One region of the Tardiphaga sp. 215_C5_N2_1 genome, then DNA from elsewhere that is predicted to be linked to it. Evidence: riboswitches for the same ligand, from Rfam matches in the RefSeq annotation. Region 1 holds a riboswitch; each other region holds the start of a gene.

Region 1 (5,755 bases):
AGCAGATCATCAACGACTTCCCGCTGGCGGCGAAGATCGAGACGCCGGATACCGATAAGGATGCGGTGATCCCCGTGCATCCCGGCGCGGCCGCCTATGTGGATGGTGAAGAAAAGACCTTCCTCGATCGCTATAGCGATTACATCTGGTGGAGCCTGATGGGGCTCTCGGCGATGGGCTCGATCGGCGCCTGGTTCGCGAGCTATCTGAAGAAGGATGAGCGCAACGTGAATGTGTCAGAGCGCGATCGTCTGCTCGACATGATTGCCGCCGCGCGCAAGAGCGAGTCCCTCGAAGAGCTCGATACGATGCAGGCGGAAGCCGACGATATTCTGCGTCATACGCTGAATTGCTACGAGCATGGTGCCATTGAGGAAGGCACGCTGACAGCCTTCAATATTGCGCTCGAGCAATTCCACAACGCCGTCGCCGACCGCAAGGCGCTGATCGGCATGATCCCGCCGGAGCCGATGAATCCGCCGGAGCAATTGCGTCAGCCGCCGCGGCCGCTCGCGGTCTAGAGTCTTTCGTTTTGACGCGTTTTCTTCACGCGAACCGGGACCACTTCGCTCGAAAACGCTTTAGCGCTTGAGATAGCGCCAGCCGATCACGACGCCGCTCGCCGAGACGATGGTGCCGAGAATCGACAGCAGCCACACCACGATGTCCCAGGCCGGGCGATACATCAACAACAGCTGAAAATCGAAACTGTGCAGCGCATTGAATAGCCAGCGATAGGTACGCCGGCTTGAGTCGACGCGGCCGAGAATGTCGCCGGTGACCGGGCTGATGTGAAACCAGGTTTGCGCGTCGTCATCGAATTTGGCGCGTAACACCGGCAATTCGCGGTCATTGTGGTGCGCGTACCAATAAGCGTCGTATTTTCCGAGGGTTATCTGGCGTTCGAGGCGCGAATCCGGAAGCAGTTTTGTTGCGGCGTTCCAGAGGCGGTCTTGCGGCAGTCTTGCGATTTCGCCGCTTGTCGGATCGATCACCGTCTTCGTGCCGTCGCGCTTCGCGACGATCATCAGCGGCATGCCGTCGATCCATACGAAGCGCGCTTCGACCGCGGCCTTGTCCCCCGGTGCGCGAATGGCCGCAGCGATATCAGGCGCGTCGTGGCCGGCATAGCGTTGCAATACCTCGCGTGGCGTATTGCGGTCGGCAAAAACGCGGCCGGGATCGAGCGACAGCCAGCCCGAGAACATCCAGGTCAGCACGAATAGGCCGGCGATCAGTCCGGTGACGTGATGCCACGCCATCCAGCCGCGATAGGGCGTGATGTTGCCGCTCGCATAACGCCGCTTGAGGCGCACGCGCAAAATGCCGATCCAGATTCCGGTAACGCCGACGATCAGGCAGATGCCGGAGATCCACAACACGACGAGCCGCCACAGCGGGCCGTCCTTGCGCAACACGGTCGGATAGATCCAGTGCGGGATCGAGCCGAGCCAGTTCCAGACGCGTTCGGTGCGGTTGGTATCGAGTGCGATCTCGCCGGAGCGTGAGGAGACATAGAGTTTGGTGCCGGCGTCGTCGCCGAGTGTGATCAGATACAATGGCCGCAGCGGATCATAGCGTGCGGTGACACTCCATTGATCGCGATCGACGGTCTCTTCGAGCTGAGGCAACTTGCTTGCGGGATGATGCTGCGCAACCGCAAGCGCCTGTTGTTCGGAGACGTCAGTGATCGCGCGGCCATCGATGGCGGAGATGGTCTGTCGTTTGCCGTCCCAGCCAGTCAACCGATACACCGGCTCGTCGGCAACCATGTTCAATCGCAATTCGCGCGGATAGCGCGCGGCACCGGCAGCCCTCATCGCCTCGTCGGGAGAGAGCGCCACTTTCTCCCAGACGATATCGGGCAATGCCGCCAGCCGCTCTTTATCGGAGAGGCCGGGAAACGCGACATACATCATCACCACGCCGGAGATGAACCACATCGCGAAGAAGAGGCAGGTGACGATACCGACCCAGCGGTGGCCGATATACAGCCACCGCCGGAGAGTGCGTGTCAGCTTGCGCGACAAGCTCAGAACTTCACATTGACGGCGAGCTGAGCCGTGCGCGGCATACCGAGCATCCACTGATTGTCGCTGTAGCTCGACGTCGCATAGATCTTGTCGAACAGGTTGTAGACGCGCAGTGACACCGTGGTGTTGACGTCCGGCTTCCACTGCAGGCCCGCATTGACCAGTGTGTAGCTCGGCATCTCCAGCGTGTTTGCATTGTCTGCATACGTTTTGCCGACGATCTGGAAGCCGGCATTGGCCGACCAGTTCGCCGCAAAGGCCCAGGTTGCCCAGACGTTGGTGACGTTCTGCGGCACGTTGAACGGCACGTTGCCGGCGTAGTTCACAGCGATGCCGCCCACGTTCTGGATGAAATCGTCATATTTCGCGCGCACGAACGCGGTGTTGGCGTCGACGCGCCAGCCATAATCGAGCGCGACGCCGATCGAGGCCTCGATGCCACGCGAAGACTGCTGGCCCACCTGCACGACCCGTGTCAGTGTCGGGTCAGTTCGGTCCGGCGTCAGCAGGTTGTTCTTGACGATCTGATAGCCCGCCAGCGTCCACTCGCCACGGCCGCCCCAGAACGACTGCTTGACGCCGATCTCCACCTGTTTGCCGGTGGCCAGATCGAATTTGGCGTTGGCGTTGCTCGCCGTGATTAGGCCGCCCACAGGATCGGCTGCGACCGAATACTGGCCGTAAAAGGCCAGATCCTTGATCGGTGTGTAGACCACACCGGCGCGCCAACTGGTCGAAGAATAGTCCCGGCTGTAGCTGTTGGCGGCATTGCGAACGTCGGTCCGCTCGACGGTCGGTTGGTCCTGGCGAACGCCGGCGATCAAGGACAGTTGCTCGGTGACCGACAACCGGTTCTCGGCGAACACCGCGTACTGGTTGGTCACGCTGGAGAAGTCCGACGTGAGCGGATCGGGACTGAAGTACAGGCCAGGATTGAAATTGATGGCGTCGACCGACGACGATCCACCATAGGGCGAGTTGGTCGAGCGCTTGAAATCTATGCGGTTGACGTCGAAACCGGCGACGAATTCGTTGGCCATCCCGAGCACATGGCCCTTGAACGTGGCGTCGAAGCGGTCGCCGATCTGTTGCTGGTCGTGGAAGATTTCCAGATAGGTGCTGCGGTCGATCAGGCCGGTGGCCGGATTGAACGCATAATTTTCGAGCTCTTTCCAGTGCCGCTTGCTGTACAGGTAGTACAACGTGTTGCGGATCGAGATGCCGTCGGCCACTTGCCACTCGGTCTTCACCTGATTCCAGCTATCCTGCCAGCGGATGGTGCTGTCGCCTACATTGTAGTTCTTGAAGCGCAGCGCCGGATCGAACTGGCCGTTGATCAACGGCGTGCCGAAATAGCGCATCGGCTGGCGATCGCCGTAGTCGGTCGAGATCGTCCAGACCACGTCTTCGGTCTGCTTGACCTGCACGGCAGCATGCAGCGCTATGTTCGAGCTGTTGCCGCGGTCGACCCAGCCGTCCGACATGTTGCCGGTGGCGGTGATGCGATAGGCGACGTCCTTGTTGATCGGGCCGCCGCTGTCCACGGCGATGCGGCGTTCCATGTTGCTGTCGAGCGATATCTCGGCCTGATTGCGCGGAATCCATGATGGCATCTTCGAGATGATGTTGATCGCGCCGCCGACCGCGCCTTCGCCGAACATCACGGAGGCCGGACCGCGCAGCACCTCGATACGCTCGGTGGACCAGGTGTCGAACGGAAAGTTCACGGTGCCCGCGCCGACATAGAGCCGCGTGCCATCGAGCAGTATCTTCACCGAATCCGTGCCGGAGAAGCCGCGGGTGCTGTAGGCGACGCCGCCATTGCCGGGATCTCCGATGGCGGTGATGCCGGTGGCGTTCTGCGTCACCGCGTCGAGCACGTTCTGCTGGCCGCGCTCGGCCATGGTTTCTGCCGAGATCACCTCTACGCTGGCCGGCGTCTGCAGGCGCGTCAGGCCGAGGCGGCTGCCGGTGGATGTGGTGCCCGTGAGGTTGAGCGTCGGCGCTGCGAAGACGGGGCCTGTCGGAGTGGCAACCGGCGCGCCGGTATTGGCGGCGACATTGCGCTGCTGCCGCGAGCGCGCAGCGCGCGATGCATTGCCGTTCGTGGCGCGGCGTGCGCGCTGAGGCGTCGCTGACGGCTGAACGACAACAGGATCGAGCGTCTGGCTCGACTGTGAGGTTTGCGACCAGCTTTCGCTCGGACACAACAAGCAGGAGAGAGCAACAGAATAAAGAAAGGGAGTATGTCGCTTCAATGCGACGGGAGAAACGGAGGTCATGAACAGGACTCGCGGTTACGTGGCACGTCACCGCAAACCAAGTCGCCCCGCCGCTTTCAAACAGGCAGTGTGACTTCCACCAGGACACCCCGCCCAATGTGCTCGCGTGTGACCACGACTGGCGGCAGGTCTCCTGGCTCGCGGGTCACTGCCTGTCGCCGCCTTCCCAGGTGAACACCCAGTGGCTCTTGGCGCAGGCTCGCCGCTTACAGTTGCGGGGGCAGCCGCGGAATCGGGGGATCCCCCTCACCGCATTCCCTTTTGATCCCCGAAGGGAACCGTCGCATTCACGTTAAGGTGAAATTTCCAAATGTGTCAATCAAGCTGCCAGTCATTCGCAGCTTGCTTTGGCGGGTGTTGATATTGCGCATCACCTGTCATCGCAGCGTCAAGCGATCTGCCTAGAGCCACTGGTGCCAGAGCCAGGATCAGGAGTTCGCCATGGCGTTACGTATTTCCCGCCGTCGTTTTCTCACGCACTCAGCTGCAGCAGGCGCAAGCTTCCTGGCCATGCCCTCTCTCAGTCGCGCCGCGGATCGCCCGGCCGTGTCGCATGGCGTGCAGTCCGGCGATGTCGGGACGAGCAGCGGCATGATCTGGTCGCGCGCCGATCGCCCGGCGCAGATGATGGTGGAAGTCGCCACCACCGAATCCTTCAGCAATGCGCGGTTGTTGCCCGTCGTCACGGCGCTGCCCGAAACCGATTTCACGGCCAAGCTGCTGCTCGACAATCTGCCGGCCGGGCAGGACATCTTCTACCGCGTCAAATTCCGCGATCTCTCGCATACCGACATCGTTGGCGAGCCGGTCATCGGCCGCTTCCGCACCGCGCCGGCGGATCGCCGCGATGTGTCTTTCGTCTGGGGCGGCGATGTCGCAGGCCAAGGCTGGGGCATCAACGCCGAGGATGGCGGCATGGTCACCTATGCGACCATGCGCAAGCATAATCCGGATTTCCTGATCCATTCCGGCGATACGATCTATGCCGACGGCCCGATCCTGCCTGAAGCAAAATTGTCGGATGGCACGATCTGGAAGAACACCATCACGGTGCCGGAGAAGGCGAAGGTCGCCGAGACGCTCGATGAATTCCGCGCCGCGCACAAATACAATCTGCTCGACGACAATGTCCGCGCCTTCAATGCGCAGGTGCCGATCTTCGGCCAGTGGGACGATCACGAGGTCACCAACAACTGGTCGCTCTCGAAACAGTTACCGGCATCCTACAAGGAGCGCGACATCACGCTGCTGGCTGCGCGCGGCGCCCGTGCCTTTCACGAGATGTATCCGATCTCGGTCAGTCCGGCCGAACCGGGCCGCGTCTATCGCACGCTCAATTACGGCCCGCATCTCGACGTCTTCATGCTGGACGAGCGCAGCTATCGCGGGCCCAACGGCCCGAACCTGCAGGAGAGCTATGGTCCCGATGCGTATTTCATC
Region 2 (5,755 bases), 2.0 Mb from region 1:
GCAACACGGCCTTGAGCTTGGCTTCGATCTCGGCGAGCTTTTCCGGGGCGACGAGATCGCTCTTCGAGAGAACCACGAGATCGGCGCAAGCCAACTGGTCTTCGAACACTTCCTCGATGGGATCGTCGTGCTCGATACCCTCGTCCCTGGCGCGTTGCTCGGCAACGGCGTCTTCATCCAGCGTGACGCGGCCTTCAGAGAGCGCCAGCGCGTCGACGACAGTGACGACGCCATCGACAGTGGCGCGAGTCTTCACCGCCGGCCAGGCAAAGGCCTTCAACAGCGGCTGCGGCAGCGCAAGGCCGGAGGTCTCGATGACGATGGCATCGAGTGGACGCTCGCGCGACAGCAGCTTATCCATGGTCGGCACGAAATCGTCGGCGACGGTGCAGCAGATGCAGCCATTGGTAAGCTCGACGATATCGCCGGGCGCACAGGCCTTTACCGCGCATTCCTCGACCAGACCGCCATCGAAACCGGCATCGCCGAACTCATTGACGATCACGGCGATGCGGCGGCCATCGGCCTGGGTCAGCAGCGAGCGCAGCAGCGTGGTCTTGCCGGCGCCGAGAAATCCGGTGAGGACGGTGACGGGAACGCGGGACATTCAATTCTCCTGGGAACGCTTGAGCCAGAGCGGAAGCCCGGCGGAAATGAAAGCAACATTCGGCACGGCGGCCGCGATGATCTGGTTGAGGCGGCCCTGCGCATCGCGAAACGCGCGGCCGAGCGGTGTCTCAGGCACGAGGCCGAGGCCAACTTCGTTGGACACGAAAACGATCGGATAGCGCGAGACATCGAGGAAGCGCACCAGACGCTTCGCCTCGATCTCCGGATCGCGCTCGGCAAACATCAGATTCGACAGCCATAGCGTCAGGCAATCCACCAGCACGACGCGGCCGACCGTCGCCTCGCGCGTCAGCGCATCGACCAGCGCCAGCGGCTCTTCCACGGTGATCCAGCCTTCGCCGCGCTGCTTGCGATGCTGCGCGATGCGGGCATGCATCTCGTCGTCACCGGCCGTTGCAGTCGCAAGATAGACTTTGGTCAGGCCGATGCCATCGACCAGCCTCTCGGCAAAAGTTGACTTGCCGGACCGCGCACCACCCAGCACCAACGTGGTGGAGACCGCGGTCATTTCGGCGCACGCCCATCTTCAGGCGACCAACGCATCGGCGGCACGCGCGCGACCATGCCCTTGCGCAGCACCTCGGCGCGCTCGCGCCATGGCACCAGGCCGTAGTCGGCCTTCTGATAGGACTCCACGAAAGACACCAGCGCCGCGCTGCCGCTATCGGTCTGCAGATCGCCGAACAGGAACGTGTAGCCATCAGGGCTCGTCACCGCGACGGTTGCTGGCCGCTTGCAGACGCTGAGACACTGCACCGGACGCACCATCACGGCGGCATCGCCATCGCCGAGCGCGGCCTTCACCGCATCGAACATCTCCGGCCCGACAATCGTGCCGGTTTCGGCGGCCTTGCAGCTGATGCACACACTCACGACAACGGGACCAGCCGGCACGGGGCGCGGCGGTTCGACCGAAATTTGTTCGCCAGAGATATCGGCGCTGTCGTGATCCATCACATGCTCAGTTCATGCCCTCGCGGGCCTACGAGCTTTGTTGGATCGCGCCGACAGCATGGCCGTCAGTTCGCTCCCGTCCGGTGCACCCCGCCCCGACGACGCCTCCAAAGCACAGTTCGTGATGGCAGGTCTCCTGGCTTGCGAGTCACAGCCTGTTGCCGCCTTCCCAAGAATTCTGAAGAATTCCCAGTGGCACCGGCGCGGGCTCGTCGCTTACAGTTGCGGGGGCAGCGCCGGCCTCAAACCGGCTTCCCTATTCACCTTCCACGCGGAAGGACCATCGCAAAAGACGCTATCTGCCGGGTGCGCCGGGGTCAACCGCGCCGACGGACTGTAGCCCGGATCTGTTGACCTTGCAGGTCGTCTTGCGTCAGTTAGGCCGCGAAAAGGAACCCTATGTCCGCCCATTCCCAGCCCCTGTGGCAACCGCCCGCCATTGCGCCTGTTGACCCGCAGATCGCGGCAGGAATCCGCGCCGCCATCGACGGCAAGGCCAAGCCGCTGGGATCGCTCGGACGAATCGAGGAGCTGGCATTGCAACTCGGCATGATCCGGCATCCAGGCGAACCGCGCGGTGACAATGCCGTGCTGCTGGTGTTCGCTGGGGATCACGGACTGGTGGCCGAAGGCGTGTCGCAATATCCGTCGGCGGTCACGGTCGCGATGGTGATGACCTATCTGGCCGGCCGCGCCACGGCCAATGCTTTCGCCGCGGCCAACAACATCGACGTCCGCGTGATCGACATCGGCGTCGCCGCCGAGCTGCTGGTGCACCCGAAGCTGGTCGATGCAAAGGTTCGCATGGGTACGGCGAATGCCGCGCGCGAGCCAGCGATGACGGCAGAGCACGCGGCCGATGCGCTGACGCGCGGCTTCAGAATCGCCGTCGGTGAGATCAAGGCCGGCGCAGACATCATCGCGCTCGGCGAGATGGGAATTGGCAACACGGCCTCGTCGGCACTGGTGGTTCATCGACTCGCACCGGCACCCCTGGATGATTGTATCGGCGTTGGCGCCGGGCAGGATGATGCCGGCATGGCGCGCAAGCGCGCGGCGATCACGAAGGCGGCAGCGCGCAGCGACGCAACTGCGCCACTGGATGTGCTGGCCCAATTCGGCGGATTGGAAATCGCAGGCATGGCCGGAGCGATCCTCGGCGCAGCTTCGCAACGGCGGCCGGTGATCATCGACGGCTTCATCTCCAGCGCCGCGGCACTGCTCGCCGTTCGTCTGTGCCCGGCTGCACGCGGCTACTGCGTCTTCGCACATCGTTCGGCTGAACGCGGCCATGACATCGTGCTGAACGCGCTCGATGCCAAGCCGCTACTCGATCTCGGCTTGCGGCTCGGTGAAGGCACCGGCGCGCTGCTTGCGGTGCCGTTGGTCCGCGCCGCCGCGCGCATGCTGACCGACGTCGCCAGCCTCGACGACGTGCTGGCCGGAAATATCTAGATGAGGCTGGATCCGCATCTTTTGAATGCGATCCGTTTCCTGACGGTGCTGCCGGTACCGGCAACTGGCGACGCGCAGGATGCTGACTGGCTTGCGCGTGCAATGAAGTATTTTCCGATGGTCGGCGCCGGCATCGGTGCTGCATCCGCAATCGTGTTTCTCGTTGCCGGCGAATTCTGGTCACCGCTGATTTCTGCCCTGCTGGCGATCACGACAAGCATCGCCCTGACCAGCGCGCTGCATGAAGACGGCCTCGCCGACACAGCCGACAGTTTCGGCGGGGGCTGGACCGTCGAGAAGCGCCTTGCGATCATGAAGGACAGCCGCATCGGCACTTACGGGGCGCTGGCACTCGGCCTCGGCGTGGCACTGCGTATCGCGGCACTGGCAACATTACCTGTCTGGGCAGGTGCGGCATCACTCCTCGCCGTCCACGCCGCAGCACGCGCCATGCCGGCCTTCGTGATGAACCGCCTGCCCTATAGCGGCGATACCAGTGCGATGAAGGTCACTTACGCCGAGGCGCCCGTGCGATTTGAGGAATCGTTGTTTGCACTTGGTGTGGTTGTGCTTGCAGCAATCCCGCTTGCGCTCGTCTCGGTCGCATCGCTTTTTGCGGGTCTTCTGCTCGGCGCAGCGCTCGCCGCACTGCTCGCGCTCTGGTCGCGTCGACTGATCGGTGGTTACACCGGCGACGTGCTCGGCGCCGTCGAGCAACTATTCGAGATCGGCTTTCTGCTCGGTGCCGCAGCCCTGATCAGATAGGCCAGTTCAACGGCAATCGATAAGGCTCACCTTCAAAAGCGTCCGCGCCGCGGCCGATGCGTGCGATGGCTTCGACCATGCGGCCGTCGCGGCCAAGCTGTTCGTCGGCCAATTGCACCATCAATTTGTTCGGCGTCACATAAGGCGAACGCTTGCGTAGTTCATCGGCGATCACCGCCTCATAGCCAGGATTGCGATCGCAGGCGATGGCGTAAGCGGCGGCGCTGGAACGGCTGATACCGGCCCAGCAGTGAATGAGCATCGGGCGGTCAGCGATGCTGCCGCGGCCGAATTGAAGAATGGCATCCACGACGTCGGCATCGGGCGCGATCAGGTCCGGCGTTGCTTCGACGATATCGTGAAAGGTTAGCTCCACATGCCGCTCACGCGCCAACCCGCTCCAGTCGCGCTCACTCGTTGTGGGCGACAGAAGGGTCAGCAGATCGAAGGCCGGCAGCGTGTCTGCCACAGCAGCAAGGCCTCCGAGCGAGCTCACATAGATCATTCGAACACCCTGCTCGCTGTCGTCATGTCCTTCCTCTCACCCACGGCGAATGGACCTTCTTCAACCTCATGCCGCTGCGATGTCGCTGATGCAAGGTCGGTTTCTTAATACCACCCCCGACCTTTTCGCACTTGCACAATCGTAAATCGAGGAAAATACACCAATCAGAACAATCGGTTAGTCGCTCGAACTTTAGACAACCGAGGCAGGCCAATCTTAAAGAAGTTGCGATAGGTATCTAACTCACGAGTGCAGAGTCCAGGACGGTACGATGCTGAACTACTTCGAAATGGCGGCATCGCAAATCGGAACGATCTTCCGCGTGCCGCGCGAAAACCCCGAACTGGTGGAGGCGAAACTCGCTGCCTTCACCCGTCAGGTGCCGATGATGTATGCGCTGGTGGTCGTCAACACGACGGCACTTGCGATTACCTTTTATGGTACTGCGCCGCATCTGCTTACCGTCTATCTCCCTGCTGCATTCGATGCAATCTGTGTGATCCGGATACTGAGCTGGTTGAGAGCGCGGAACACCACGCTATCGCTCAACCAGGCCGTCGAGAAGCTCACCGGCTCCATCATCTTTGCAGGCATTCTCGGCGTCGCGTTCACTGCCTGGAGCCTCAGCCTGTTTCCCTATGGCGACGCCTATAGCAAAAGCCACGTTGCGTTCTTTATGGCCGTTACATCGATCGGCTGCGGCTTCTGCCTCATGCATCTGCGCGCGGCAGCGCTGATCGTGATGGCGCTGGTTGTCGTGCCCTTCGCTTTCTTTTTCGGCTCCAGCGACAATGTCGTCTTCGTCTCCATCGCCTTCAACTTCGTCGTGGTTATCGGGGCCGTTCTCTTCATGTTGCTCGGCAATTACTCCGATTTCGAGAAGCGGGTGAATTCGGAGAAGGCGCTGCGTATCAAGCAGGCTGAGCTGCAGGTGCTGAGCGACAAGAATTTCCGGAATTCGAATATCGACAGCCTCACCGGTCTCCCCAATCGCCGGAACTTCTTTGCCGAGCTTGAGCGCGGCATTGTCAACACTGAGCACAGTAGCGGCGGCCTGCTGCTCGGCATCCTGGATCTTGATGGCTTCAAGCCGATCAACGACATTCATGGGCACCACACGGGTGATCGCTTGCTGGTCGAAGTTGCGGACAGACTGCGCGCGCATCTCGCTCCTCACGTGTTTCTGGGCAGACTGGGCGGCGACGAATTCGTCATGTTCAGCGACCAATTGCTCGACCCGGACGCGATTGTTGAGGCGGAAGAGAGCATCGAGAACCTGTTCGACATCCCGTTCGAGATTGATGACATTACAGTCAGCATCAGTTGCTCGATCGGATATGCGGAATTTCCGGACACAGCCAGGACCGCGCAGGATTTGTTCGAGCGCGCCGATTATGCGCTGTTCTTTGCCAAGCAGCACAAGCGTGGCAAGGCGGTCCGGTTTTC
Region 3 (5,755 bases), 3.7 Mb from region 1:
ATGCATCGAGCAGTTCCATCTTCGACCGTGACGTTTCGATGGAGATCACGTCGGCGTCCATGGCACCGATCGCGTCGATGATGTCGTTGAACTCCGAATAGCACATGTGCGTATGGATCTGTGTGTCATCCCGCACGCCTGACGAACAGATGCGGAAGCTCTCCACGGCCCAATCGAGATAGGACTTCCATTCCGATTTGCGCAGCGGAAGCCCTTCGCGGAGTGCCGCTTCGTCGATCTGGATCATACCGGCCCCCGCCTTTTCAAGATCGGCCACCTCATCGCGTATCGCGAGCGCGATCTGGCGACACGCAACTTCGCGGGGAATGTCGTCACGCACGAATGACCAGTTCAGAATCGTGACGGGCCCTGTCAGCATCGCCTTCATCGGCCGCTCGGTGAGCGACTGCGAGTACTGCCACCATTCGACGGTCATGGGATGCGGCCGGGACACGTCGCCGAACAGCACCGGTGGCCGCACGCAGCGGGAGCCATAGGACTGGACCCAGCCGTATTTGGTGAAGGCGAAGCCGGCGAGCTGTTCGCCAAAATACTGCACCATGTCGTTGCGCTCGAACTCGCCATGCACCAGCACGTCGAGACCGATGTTCTCCTGCCAGCGCACTGCCCTCGCCGTCTGGTTCTGCAGGAACGTCTTGTAGGCGGCATCGCTGAGCGTGCCCCTGACATGGGCCCCGCGAGCGTTTCTCACTTCCGCGGTCTGCGGAAACGAGCCGATGGTCGTGGTCGGAAATGCCGGCAGCTTGAAGCGCCGATGCTGCTCGCTCGCGCGCGTGGCAAAATCGCTGCTGCGACGACGCATAGTCGCATCAACAGAAGCGACGCGTTTGGTGACAGCAAGATCGTGGATCTTCGACGATGCGACCCGCGCGGCTGCCGCCGCATCCGACGCAGCGAGCTTTGCGGCGACATCCGCGCGACTACCAGCCAAGGCGGATCCGAGCGCCGCCAGTTCCTCCATTTTCTGGACTGAAAAGGCCAGCCAGCTTTTGACGTCCGGATCGAGCTCGGTCTCAAGGCCGAGATCGATCGGCACATGCAGCAGTGAGCAGGACGGCGCCAGCTCGACGCGATCCCGCCCCAGCAGATCGACCATGGGTTCCAACCCATCGAGGAGACTGGACAGATCGGACCGCCATATATTACGTCCATCGATCACGCCGAGCGAGAGGACCATGTCTTTGGGCGCCTTCGCAGCGACTTCATCGAACTGATCCTGCGCGCGGACCAGATCGAGATGAAGCCCGGCGACAGGGAGCGACAGGGCCAGATCGAGGTTGTCGCCAAGTTCGCCAAAGTAGGTGTTCAGCATGATCCTGAGCTGCGGGACCGCTTCGGCAAAAGCCGCATAAGTCTTTTGCAGCGCCTCCCGGGCCGGCGCGTCGAGATCGAGCACCAGACACGGCTCATCCAGTTGCACCCATTCGGCGCCTCTGTCGGCCAATTCCCCGAGCACCTCGACATAGACGGGCAGCAATCGATCGAGCAGCATCACCAGATCGAATGACGCATCCGCGCTCTTGGCCAGCTTCAGATAGGTTACAGGCCCGACCAGCACTGGTCGTGTCTGATAGCCGAGCGATCTCGCCTCCTCGTACTCCTTGATCGGTTTGCGCGACGCGAGACTGAACGTCTGATCCTGCGCCAGTTCAGGCACCATGAAGTGGTAGTTGGTATCAAACCATTTGGTCATCTCCTGTGCTGGTACGCCTTGCGACTTATCATGCGCATGAGAGCCGTGAGTGCAGGCCTCGTCATGCGCATCGCCTTGTGATCCACGCGCCATGGCAAAATAGGTCGCGAAGGAAACGTCTCCTCCCTTCCAGCCATAGACTTTGGGGATGGCGCCGACCATGACGCTGGTATCGAGCACCTGATCGTAGAAGGAGAAGTCGTTCGACGGCATGACCGTGATCCCGAGCGACTTCTGACGCGCCCAGTTTGCGGCACGCAACCCGACGCCGACATCGATCAGCGCATTCTCGTCGACTGCACCGGACCAATAGCTTTCCAGCGCCATCTTGAGCTCACGCCGCGGACCGATCCGTGGCGTTCCCAACGTAGCAACAGGAAGCAAGGACGTAGATTTGGCAGAAGACTTGGAAGAAGAAGACTTTGACACAGTAGACATGGCTTAACCCCAATGATTGGGGGCAAAAGGCCAAAGTGACACGTCTGGATTCCACGACGGCAGTCGCGGAATCGCAACCGCACCACCGGGACACCCCGCCCGAGGACGTTTATGTTGTCGAGGCAGGTCTCCTGGCTCGCGGGTCAATGCTGCTGTCCGGCCTTCCCAAAACCTTTGCAGGTCTCAGTGACTTTAATGGACAGCGGCTCACCGCTTACAGTTGCGGGGGCAGCTCCGGCCTTGGCTTAACGCCTCACCGGCTTCCCTCTTAGCTTCGGGCAAACCTTCCCGAAGAACCACGACATGTCCACATATGGGCAACATCGCGCGGCAGTCAACCGAGCTTGCGCGCGCAAGCTGCCCACTCGCAGCAGCGCGTTGAAGACTCCGGAGCTGGAGTGGGCCGTAGCCCCGAGATCAAACGCATCAAGCCCGGCACGAGGCCGGGCTTGCTTAAATGCGAACTACACTTCGTGGATTGCGCTTACGCCCCGTTGAGGAACTGCAGCGGATCGACCGGCGACGAGCCCTTGCGGATCTCGAAGTGAAGCTGCGGCGAAGTAACCTCACCGGACTGGCCGGACTTGCCGATCACCTGACCGCGCTTAATGGTCTCGCCACGCTTCACCATCAGCTCACTCGCATGGGCATATGCGGTGACGTAGCCGTTGGAGTGACGAACGAGGACCAGATTGCCGTAACCCTTCAGCTCGTTGCCGGAATAGGCAACGACGCCATCTTCGGCAGCCTTGATCGGCGTGCCTTCCGGCACGGCGACGTTGATGCCGTCGTTGGACTTACCATTGGTCTTGGCGCCATAGCCTGTGACCACGCGGCCGCGCACCGGCCAACGGAACGTCGGCAAAGCGCCGGTTGCGTCAGCGGCTTTAGTCGGCGATTCCGGCGCGGTTTCTTCAGGCGTCGTCGTGGCACTTGCCAGACGGGCCTTCTGTGCGGGCTCGGCAGAAGCAACACGGGCCACGGCAGCGGACGTGACCGCGCCAACCGGAGCGGCCGTCACGGCTGCGACGGGCGCAGCAAGCGGCGCGGCCGCGGGAGCCGCAGAAGCCGTACGCGCGCCCGGTATCGTAATCTTGGAGCCGAGCTTCAACTGGGCAGTCGGCGCCAGACCATTGGCGCGTGCGAGTTCGGCCACCGGCACGTTGTTCCGGCGCGAGATGCTCATCAGCGTATCGCCGCGATTGACAAAATGCGTGGTCGACGCGCCGACAGCAGGTTTGTTCGGAGCAGCGGCAACGGCCGGAGTTGCCGCAGCGCCCTGGCGCGGAATGATCAGCGACTGGCCGGGCGACAGCGCGCGGGGACCCTTGTAGCCATTGGCCTGCAGGATCGCAGCCGACGAGACGTTGTAGCGTTTCGCCAGACCATCGAGCGTATCGCTGGTGCCGACGATGATCGAGGTGCCGCCATCACGGGCAAGGCCGTTGGTCGCTGCAACCGAGCGCGGTGCCGTGGAGCCGGTGGTTTCGATCGGCGCACGTGCGGGCGGCGGCGTATACATACCGTTGCCGCCCCCGCTGACGGGAGCAGCCGATGCAACCGGACGGGCTGTCGGATAGGACTGCGGCGCCGAGATCGGCGGCGGCAAAGGCTGGGATTGATACTGCGGCTGCGGATTATAGGCCGGACGCTGATACTGCGGCAGTTCCTGGCGCTCGACCGGCGCACGTGGTGCCCGCTGCGGCACAGAGCCGGTGGTTTCGCCCTGCCAGCCAAAGCCACGGGACTGCCCCGAGTCAAAACTTGGATTCTGAGATAGGCGTGTCTGCATGTCGGCGCTGCAGCCCGCAAAACCGATAGACATCAGCGCCAGCACCGCGACCTGCGGAGCGCGACGCGAGTAAAGCAACTCGACAACGCTGGACATTGGTTACTCACTCATACGCAACAAACAACTGAATTGAGTAAACACCGTCTCCGTTACCAAGCCTTTAACCTTGCGACCAACACGTGACAGTCGTTCACGAACTTTTTTCAGAGTTCGCGCGCGATGCCCGGCAGCGCTGGCACAAAACGCACGTCCACCAGCTCCTTTCGCTCCAATCCATCCCCGGTTTTGCGGATCCGGACTAGGGTCTGGACGCCATTGTGAGGACCAACCGGCGCAATCAGAATACCGTCCTCCTCAAGTCGGTCGGTCAGCGCCGCGGGCACCTCCTCCACAGCGGCGGTCACGACGATCCGGTCAAACGATCCCAAATTGGCAGCCGGATTGAGGCCATCGCCGAGCATGACCTCGATATTGTGGAGGCCAAGTGCCTCCAACCGGGTCCGGGCGGCATCGGCCAGCGTGCGATAGCGCTCAATGCTGAGCACGTCGCGGACGAGCTTTGACAGGATCGCGGCCTGGTAGCCCGATCCCGTGCCGACCTCGAGCACACGGTGACCAGCATTCAATTGCAGCTGTTCGGTCATATAGGCTACCACGAAGGGCTGGCTGATGGTCTGACCGCAGGCAATGGCCAAGGCCGTATCCCGCCAGGCATGGGCGCGATCGTTCGGCTCGACGAAGCGATCACGCGGAATATCCTCCATTGCGCGCAGCACCAGCCGATCGCTGATCCCACGGCGCCGCAGACCAAGCTGAAAGGTCATCTGTTCAGGCGGCTGTCCGACGGTAATCATGGAAATGCCTCACGCAGCACAGGTTAGAAACACTCTCGATCTAGCAAAGATAGATTGATGTATTTCTGCGATCGGAACCGGGATAGCCTAACGACAACTTTTATTGTTCCGCGCGCGGAACCAGCAACATACCAGCCTGTTATGGGCGGGGCGCTGAAATCCTGATCTTGCTCTATCTGGTACCGAACACGCGACATGCGTCTTTGGGTCACGAAAATGGCAATGCGTCGAGATTGCGTTCAACCCGGGAATTTGCGATTTTGTTCAGAGGATTGGGGCAAGGAAACCGGCCATGACTGCAACGAACCCGCCGGGCGGCTCCGTCTTCCTGGTCGAAGACGAGGTCATGATCCGCATGATGGTCGCCGATATGCTCGAGGAACTCGGCTACAGCGTGGCCGCCGAAGCCGGTGACATCAACGAAGCGATCAAGCTGGCTGGTACTGCCAAGTTCGACATCGCGATCCTCGACGTCAACGTCAACGGCAAAGTGATTTCGCCGGTCGCCGAGGTGATTGCATCGCGCAACCGCCCGTTCATCTTCGCGACTGGCTACGGCGCGCAAGGCCTGCCGGAAGAATTTCGTGACCGCCCCACGCTGCAGAAGCCGTTCCAGATGGAAACGCTGGCGCAGGTGCTGTCCACGACGCTCAAGGGGGTCGCGGTCTAAGCGAGCCCCTCGCTTCTCGAAACCTCAGCCCAGCGCTTTGGTCAGCGCTTCGGAGAATACATCATCCGTGCGATCGAGACGCAGCGGCGTGACCGAGACATAGCGCGCAGCAAGGGCGGCAAGATCGGTGCCCTCCAGCGGGGCTTCCGCGGCGACGATGCGCTCGAAACCGATCCAGAAATACGGATTGTTGCGGCCATCGCGCCGCTCATCGACGCGCAAAAAGCCCTGATTGCGCTTGCCCTGCCGGGTGACAACGACACCTTTCACGTCGTCGGCCGCGCAGG
Region 4 (5,755 bases), 990 kb from region 1:
GCCAGCGCCGCTCACGATGACTTCGACACCCGGGCGTGGCCCTGTTCCGCCGGCGCTGCTGATCGTCTGCACGATCCTGACGATGCTGCATCTCGCCTTCTTCCCGACCTTCTACGGTCGCGGCTGGATCTATGAAGACGGCCTCGGCTCGCCCACCGATTTCGTCAATGTGTGGTCTGCCGGGCGATTGGTGCTCGATGGTCATCCGGCTTGGGCTTATGACTGGGACATCCAGAAAAAGGTCCAGATTGCGGTTCTCGGTCAGAGCTATCCTGGCAATTTCGCCTGGCATTATCCGCCGCCGTTCCTGTTCATCGCGGCACTGCTCGCAAAGCTGCCTTATGCTGTAGCTTTTGCCGGCTGGGCTGCGGTCAGCTTCGTGCCGTATCTGGCGGCGATGCGTGCGATCGTCGGTCGTCCCTTCGGCCTTTTATTGGCTGCGGCTTTTCCGGTGGTGATGACCAACGGCCTTGTCGGGCAGAATGGATTTCTGACCGCGGCGCTGATCGGCGGCATGCTGCTGCTGCTGCCGACGCGGCCGATCCTGTCGGGAATCTGTCTGGGTCTGCTCAGCTACAAGCCGCAATATGGTTTCCTGTTTCCGCTGATGCTGATCGCAGCGTCGCAATGGAAGGCGTTTGTCAGCGCAGGCATCACCACCGTGCTGCTGGCCGCGGTGTCGTGGCTCGCTTTCGGCACCGAGAGCTGGCAGGCGTTTATTCACTGGATGCCGATGTTCTCGCAGGCCTTCCTCACCGAAGGCCGCGCGCCATGGGGCAAGATGCAGAGCATCTTTGCACTGGTGCGCTATTTCGACGGCAGCGAGCCGCTGGCCTGGACGTTCCAGTGGATCATGATTGGTGCCGTCGTAGCGGTGCTGGTGCCGTTGTGGCGCAGCAGCGTGCGCTATGAACTGAAAGCCGCTGCGCTGGCAGTCGGCGCCTTGCTCACGACGCCCTACCTTTTCCTGTACGACGTGATGGTGCTTGCGATTGCCATCGGCTTCATCGCCCGTATCGGTCTCGCCGAAGGCTTTCGCGGTCACGAACTGCCCGTGCTCGGCCTCGCAGCTGTGCTGCTGATCGTCTATCCATTCCTGGGCGCCCCCACGGGTTTTGGCGCAACGCTGCTGGTGGCAGCGTTGATCGCCATGCGCGTGCGGGAGTCTATTCGCCCCACGCGGAGTTCAGGATGATGCTGCAGAAATTCCCGCGCTTGTAGGTGGGGTCGCGGAGCGCCAGCACGTCAGCCTTCACGTTGCCAAAGGTCGTGTCCGGCTTGTGGATCGTCCCCGCAGCGAACGCATCGATGATCCCGTTCTTGAAGTCATGGCCACGTGGATGGCACGCGCAGACTTCATGGCGCTGATGTGCGGTGAAGGCCTCGTACTCAAGACCCAACACATCCATCTCGACACCCGCTGTCACGAGCGCCACCACGGGCCGCTTGTGCTTGGGAATGCCCGGTGTCGTGTGAAGCGCGATGGCGTCCCAGACATCGTCGATGTCGCGCTCATCGATACTGTGGCTGCGCAGAAAGTCCGCGGCAGCATTCGCGCCATCGACCTCGAAGCGCTCCTCCTCACTCGCATAGGGCGCCTGCAGACCCATGTCGTGAAACATCGCGCCGACATAAAGTAACTCGGAATCGACCTTGAGACCCTTGCGCTGCCCGGCGAGTGCGCCGAACAGGAAAACCCGATTGGAATGATGATACAGAAGATCGCTTTCGGTGTCGCGCACAAGCTGATCGACCTGACGGGCGAGGGCGCTGTCGGGCACTTTGATGCCGGCAATCGTTTTGCTCATGGGATGCTCCTTGCAGGGTTGTTGTGATGCGTCCGTTGTCGCCGGCGGGCGGTGTCCTCGCAATCACGCCGCGCCCTGCAAAGCTGCCATTCGCCCGTGATTTCCTGCCGGAAGGCGACTATCTGTTCCGTAACGCTTGGGTTCACTGCCATCGATGGAATGAAGCATCACCATGAAGACTGTTGCTCTTGCGATCTTTCCGGGCGTCCAGTCGCTGGACGTAGCCGGTCCGCTTGATGTGTTCATGGAGGCCAATGGCTTCGTCGCGCCGGGCGACGGCTACGACATCACACTTGTCGCTGCAGACTGCGCGCCGCTACGTGCATCGAACGGTTTGCGGATATCCGCCGATCTGGCGTTCAGTGATGCGAACAAACCCTGGGATTTGGTGCTGGTGGCCGGCGGGCCTGGCCTGCCGACGGCAGAGGCCGACCCGCAGCTTACAGAGTGGCTGGCCAATACGGCGCTCCAGGCGGGGCGTTACGGTTCGGTGTGCACCGGGGCATTTGCGCTTGGTCATGCCGGCCTGCTTGACGACAAGACGGTGACGACGCACTGGCAGAATGCGCCGCTATTGGCGTTGCGTTTCCCCAAGGCACATGTGGAGTTCGATCGCATCTATAGCCGCGATGGCGCGCTGGTGACGTCGGCCGGTGTCACCGCAGGGATCGATTTGGGTCTCGCGCTGGTCCAGGAAGATCATGGCGCGGATGTCGCCCTGGCCGTAGCCAAGCGTCTGGTTGTGGTGGCGCAGCGCCAGGGTGGCCAGTCGCAATTCAGTCCCTATCTGGTACCGCCGGCCGAGCCGGATTCACCGATTGCGCGAGTCCATGCCCATGTCATGGCGCATCTGCGTGACGCGCACAGCGTGGATGAACTGGCCGATGTGGCGGGCATGAGCGCGCGCACCTTCGCGCGGGTGTTCAAGCTCGAGACCAAAATGACGCCGGCAGATTTTGTGGAGGGCGCCCGGATCGACACGGCACGCAACCGCCTCGAAGGCAGCGATCTGCCGCTGAAGGTGGTGGCTTATGAATCCGGTTTCACCACCGCCGAACATATGCGTCAGGTCTTCGTGCGGCGGCTGGGCCTGACACCCAGCCACTATCGGGCCAGCTTTCGCACGGTCTGATCCGCTCAGGCGAGTTGCAGCGAAGAAATCGGATCGCTCGCAGGAAAGCTGTCCATCAGCGCTTCGTTCAGCATTTCGTCGAGGCGCGCCGGGCGATCTGCTCCGTCGTCTCGAACGCCGTGAGCGCACCCGCTCGCTCTACGAAAGCGTTGAAGTTGATCCTTTCAGTGGTCGTCATCAGGTCGCGCATCGCATCCTCCATCGGTTGATCACGATGTTCTGCGCTTCGCGGTGCTCGGCGGCAACGAATCGCATCGTTCAGAAACCGCCAACGATCCCGCGGTTTCCGCCACACAAGCGGTTGTCCACTGAACCAACAGCCCTACCGAATTTGTTGCGTTCGGCTTCAATGCCCGCTTGACACTTCACCGCGGGTCACACCAAATGTAGATGTCACGGTCCGCCCTGTCGCAAGACTTGGTGGCTAAGAGGGAAGCCGGTAAAGACGCTGTTTTGCGTCATATTCCGGCGCTGCCCCCGCAACTGTAAGCAGTGAGTCTGTTTCGATTGAAGTCACTGATGCGCAAGCATCGGGAAGGCTGAAACAGACATTGACCTGCGAGCCAGGAGACCTGCCGCGACACCAGAACGTCCATGGGCGGGGTGTCCCAGCGGTCGCTTGCAGGCAATGCCGGCGGATCTCCGCCGTGTATTTTGCAGCGTCCTTTCGGCCCCAGCCCCCATTACTTGATGCATCACACGGGGTCTTGCCGATGCCTACTTCCTCTTCCGCTTTGTCCAACGGACGCGATGCGGCTCATGCGCCGCTGATTCAACTGTCGCCGGAAACGCTCGCTGCGCCTGCGCGCGAACCCTCGATGCAGATCATCCGACGCAACGGCACGGTGTCGCCGTTCGACGGCAGCAAGATTTCCGTGGCCATGACCAAGGCTTTCCTCGCGGTCGAGGGCCACACGGCAGCGGCCTCGCGCCGCGTCCATGAGGCGGTGGAACAGCTGACCGGCGAAGTCGTGGCCGCACTGACGCGCCGCGTCGGTGAGGGGCGCACCTTCCATATCGAGGACGTCCAGGATCAGGTCGAGCTAGCGCTGATGCGCAGCGAGCACCACAAGGTGGCCCGCGCCTATGTGCTGTACCGCGAGGAGCGCGCTCGCACCCGCGCCGAGGAACTGGCCGCGAAGCCGGCGCTCGTCTCCAGCGCACCGGTGCTGCATGTCACGCTCGCCAATGGCACCCGTGCGCCGCTCGATTCGGCGCGTCTGGCGCTGATCGTCAACGAGGCCTGCGCCGGCCTGGACGGCGTCGATGCCGCGCCCGTGCTGGAGGAAACGCGCCGCAATCTCTATGACGGCATCACGCTGGATGAGCTGGCACTGGCCGGCATCATGGCCGCGCGCACGTTGGTGGAACAGGAGCCGAACTACACCTTTGTCAGCGCCCGCCTGCTCCTCGACAAACTGCGTACCGAAGTCCTGTCCTTTGTCGGGGGCACGCCGACCCACGCGTCGCAGGCCGACATGACCACGCGTTACGCCGAATATTTCGGCGCCTATATCAAGACCGGCATTGCGGCCGAGCTGCTCGATCCCGAACTCGCGCGCTTCGATCTCAAGCGAATCTCGGCAGCGCTGAAGCCGGAGGGTGATCTCCAGTTTCAGTTCCTGGGCCTGCAAACGCTCTATGACCGGTACTTCCTGCATGTGCAGGGCAATCGGATCGAACTGCCGCAGGCGTTCTTCATGCGCGTTGCCATGGGCCTCGCGCTGCGCGAGATCGACCGCGAAGCCCGCGCGATCGAATTCTACAACCTGCTGTCGTCGTTCGACTTCATGGCCTCGACGCCGACGCTGTTCAATTCCGGCACGCTGCGGCCGCAGCTGTCGTCCTGCTTCCTCACGACGGTGGCCGACGATCTCGACGGCATCTTTAAGTCGGTGAAGGACAACGCACTGCTGGCGAAATATTCCGGCGGTCTCGGCAATGACTGGACGCGCGTGCGCGGTCTCGGCGCGCATATCAAGGGTACCAATGGCGAGAGCCAGGGCGTGGTGCCATTCCTCAAGGTCGCCAACGATACGGCCATCGCCGTCAACCAGGGCGGCAAGCGCAAGGGCGCGGTCTGCGCCTATCTCGAGACCTGGCACATCGACATCGAGGAATTTCTCGATCTCCGCAAGAACACCGGCGACGACCGCCGCCGCACGCACGATATGAACACTGCCAACTGGGTGCCGGATCTGTTCATGCAGCGCGTCGAGGCCGACGGCGAATGGACGCTGTTCTCGCCCGACGAGACGCCGGAACTGCATGATCTCTACGGCAAGCCATTCGCGGAGCGTTACGCGGCTTACGAAGAAAAGGCCGCGCGTGGAGAAATCCGCGTGTTCAAGAAAGTGCGCGCAACTGACCTGTGGCGCCGCATGCTGACCATGGTGTTCGAGACCGGCCACCCCTGGATCACCTTCAAGGACCCCTGCAATCTGCGTTCGCCGCAGCAGCATGCCGGCGTGATCCATTCATCGAATCTCTGCACGGAGATCACGCTGAACACGTCGGACGACGAAGTGGCCGTCTGCAATCTCGGTTCGGTCAATCTGCTGAACCACATCGGCAAAGTCGGCCTGGATCATGCGCAGCTCAAGCGCACCGTGACCACGGCGATGCGGATGCTCGACAATGTCATCGACATCAATTTCTACACCATCCCGGAAGCACGCCGTTCCAACCTCAAGCACCGTCCGGTCGGTCTGGGTCTGATGGGCTTCCAGGATGCGCTGCAGGTGCAGGGCATCGCGATGGCATCGGATGCGGCCGTGGCGTTTGCCGACACCAGCATGGAGGCGATTGCCTTCTA

The links. A riboswitch is a leader RNA that binds a small molecule or an ion and turns the genes downstream of it on or off. The one in region 1 is predicted to bind cobalamin.
Region 2: linked by a shared signal. The riboswitch ahead of AB7828_RS12660 (DUF1636 family protein) and the one ahead of AB7828_RS22310 (TonB-dependent receptor) in region 1 are both predicted to bind cobalamin.
Region 3: linked by a shared signal. The riboswitch ahead of metE (5-methyltetrahydropteroyltriglutamate--homocysteine S-methyltransferase) and the one ahead of AB7828_RS22310 (TonB-dependent receptor) in region 1 are both predicted to bind cobalamin.
Region 4: linked by a shared signal. The riboswitch ahead of AB7828_RS26895 (ribonucleoside-diphosphate reductase subunit alpha) and the one ahead of AB7828_RS22310 (TonB-dependent receptor) in region 1 are both predicted to bind cobalamin.

What each region holds. Positions count from the first base shown of each region.
Region 1 covers NZ_CP197240.1:4,675,429-4,681,183, forward strand. The annotation lists gene AB7828_RS22300 (TAXI family TRAP transporter solute-binding subunit) at 1-521, shown strand, start outside; gene AB7828_RS22305 (PepSY domain-containing protein) at 582-2,030, opposite strand; gene AB7828_RS22310 (TonB-dependent receptor) at 2,033-4,315, opposite strand; cobalamin riboswitch at 4,422-4,613, opposite strand; gene AB7828_RS22315 (alkaline phosphatase D family protein) at 4,757-5,755, shown strand, end outside.
Region 2 covers NZ_CP197240.1:2,642,359-2,648,113, forward strand. The annotation lists gene cobW (cobalamin biosynthesis protein CobW) at 1-607, opposite strand, end outside; gene cobU (bifunctional adenosylcobinamide kinase/adenosylcobinamide-phosphate guanylyltransferase) at 608-1,138, opposite strand; gene AB7828_RS12660 (DUF1636 family protein) at 1,135-1,584, opposite strand; cobalamin riboswitch at 1,694-1,884, opposite strand; gene cobT (nicotinate-nucleotide--dimethylbenzimidazole phosphoribosyltransferase) at 1,984-3,039, shown strand; gene cobS (adenosylcobinamide-GDP ribazoletransferase) at 3,040-3,804, shown strand; gene AB7828_RS12675 (tyrosine phosphatase family protein) at 3,797-4,309, opposite strand; gene AB7828_RS12680 (putative bifunctional diguanylate cyclase/phosphodiesterase) at 4,581-5,755, shown strand, end outside.
Region 3 covers NZ_CP197240.1:1,003,673-1,009,427, reverse strand. The annotation lists gene metE (5-methyltetrahydropteroyltriglutamate--homocysteine S-methyltransferase) at 1-2,152, opposite strand, end outside; cobalamin riboswitch at 2,257-2,468, opposite strand; gene AB7828_RS04675 (M23 family metallopeptidase) at 2,637-4,040, opposite strand; gene AB7828_RS04670 (protein-L-isoaspartate(D-aspartate) O-methyltransferase) at 4,148-4,798, opposite strand; gene AB7828_RS04665 (response regulator) at 5,091-5,468, shown strand; gene surE (5'/3'-nucleotidase SurE) at 5,493-5,755, opposite strand, start outside.
Region 4 covers NZ_CP197240.1:5,660,808-5,666,562, forward strand. The annotation lists gene AB7828_RS26875 (glycosyltransferase family 87 protein) at 1-1,195, shown strand, start outside; gene AB7828_RS26880 (HD domain-containing protein) at 1,167-1,808, opposite strand; gene AB7828_RS26885 (GlxA family transcriptional regulator) at 1,981-2,940, shown strand; gene AB7828_RS26890 (hypothetical protein) at 3,008-3,130, opposite strand; cobalamin riboswitch at 3,320-3,534, shown strand; gene AB7828_RS26895 (ribonucleoside-diphosphate reductase subunit alpha) at 3,654-5,755, shown strand, end outside.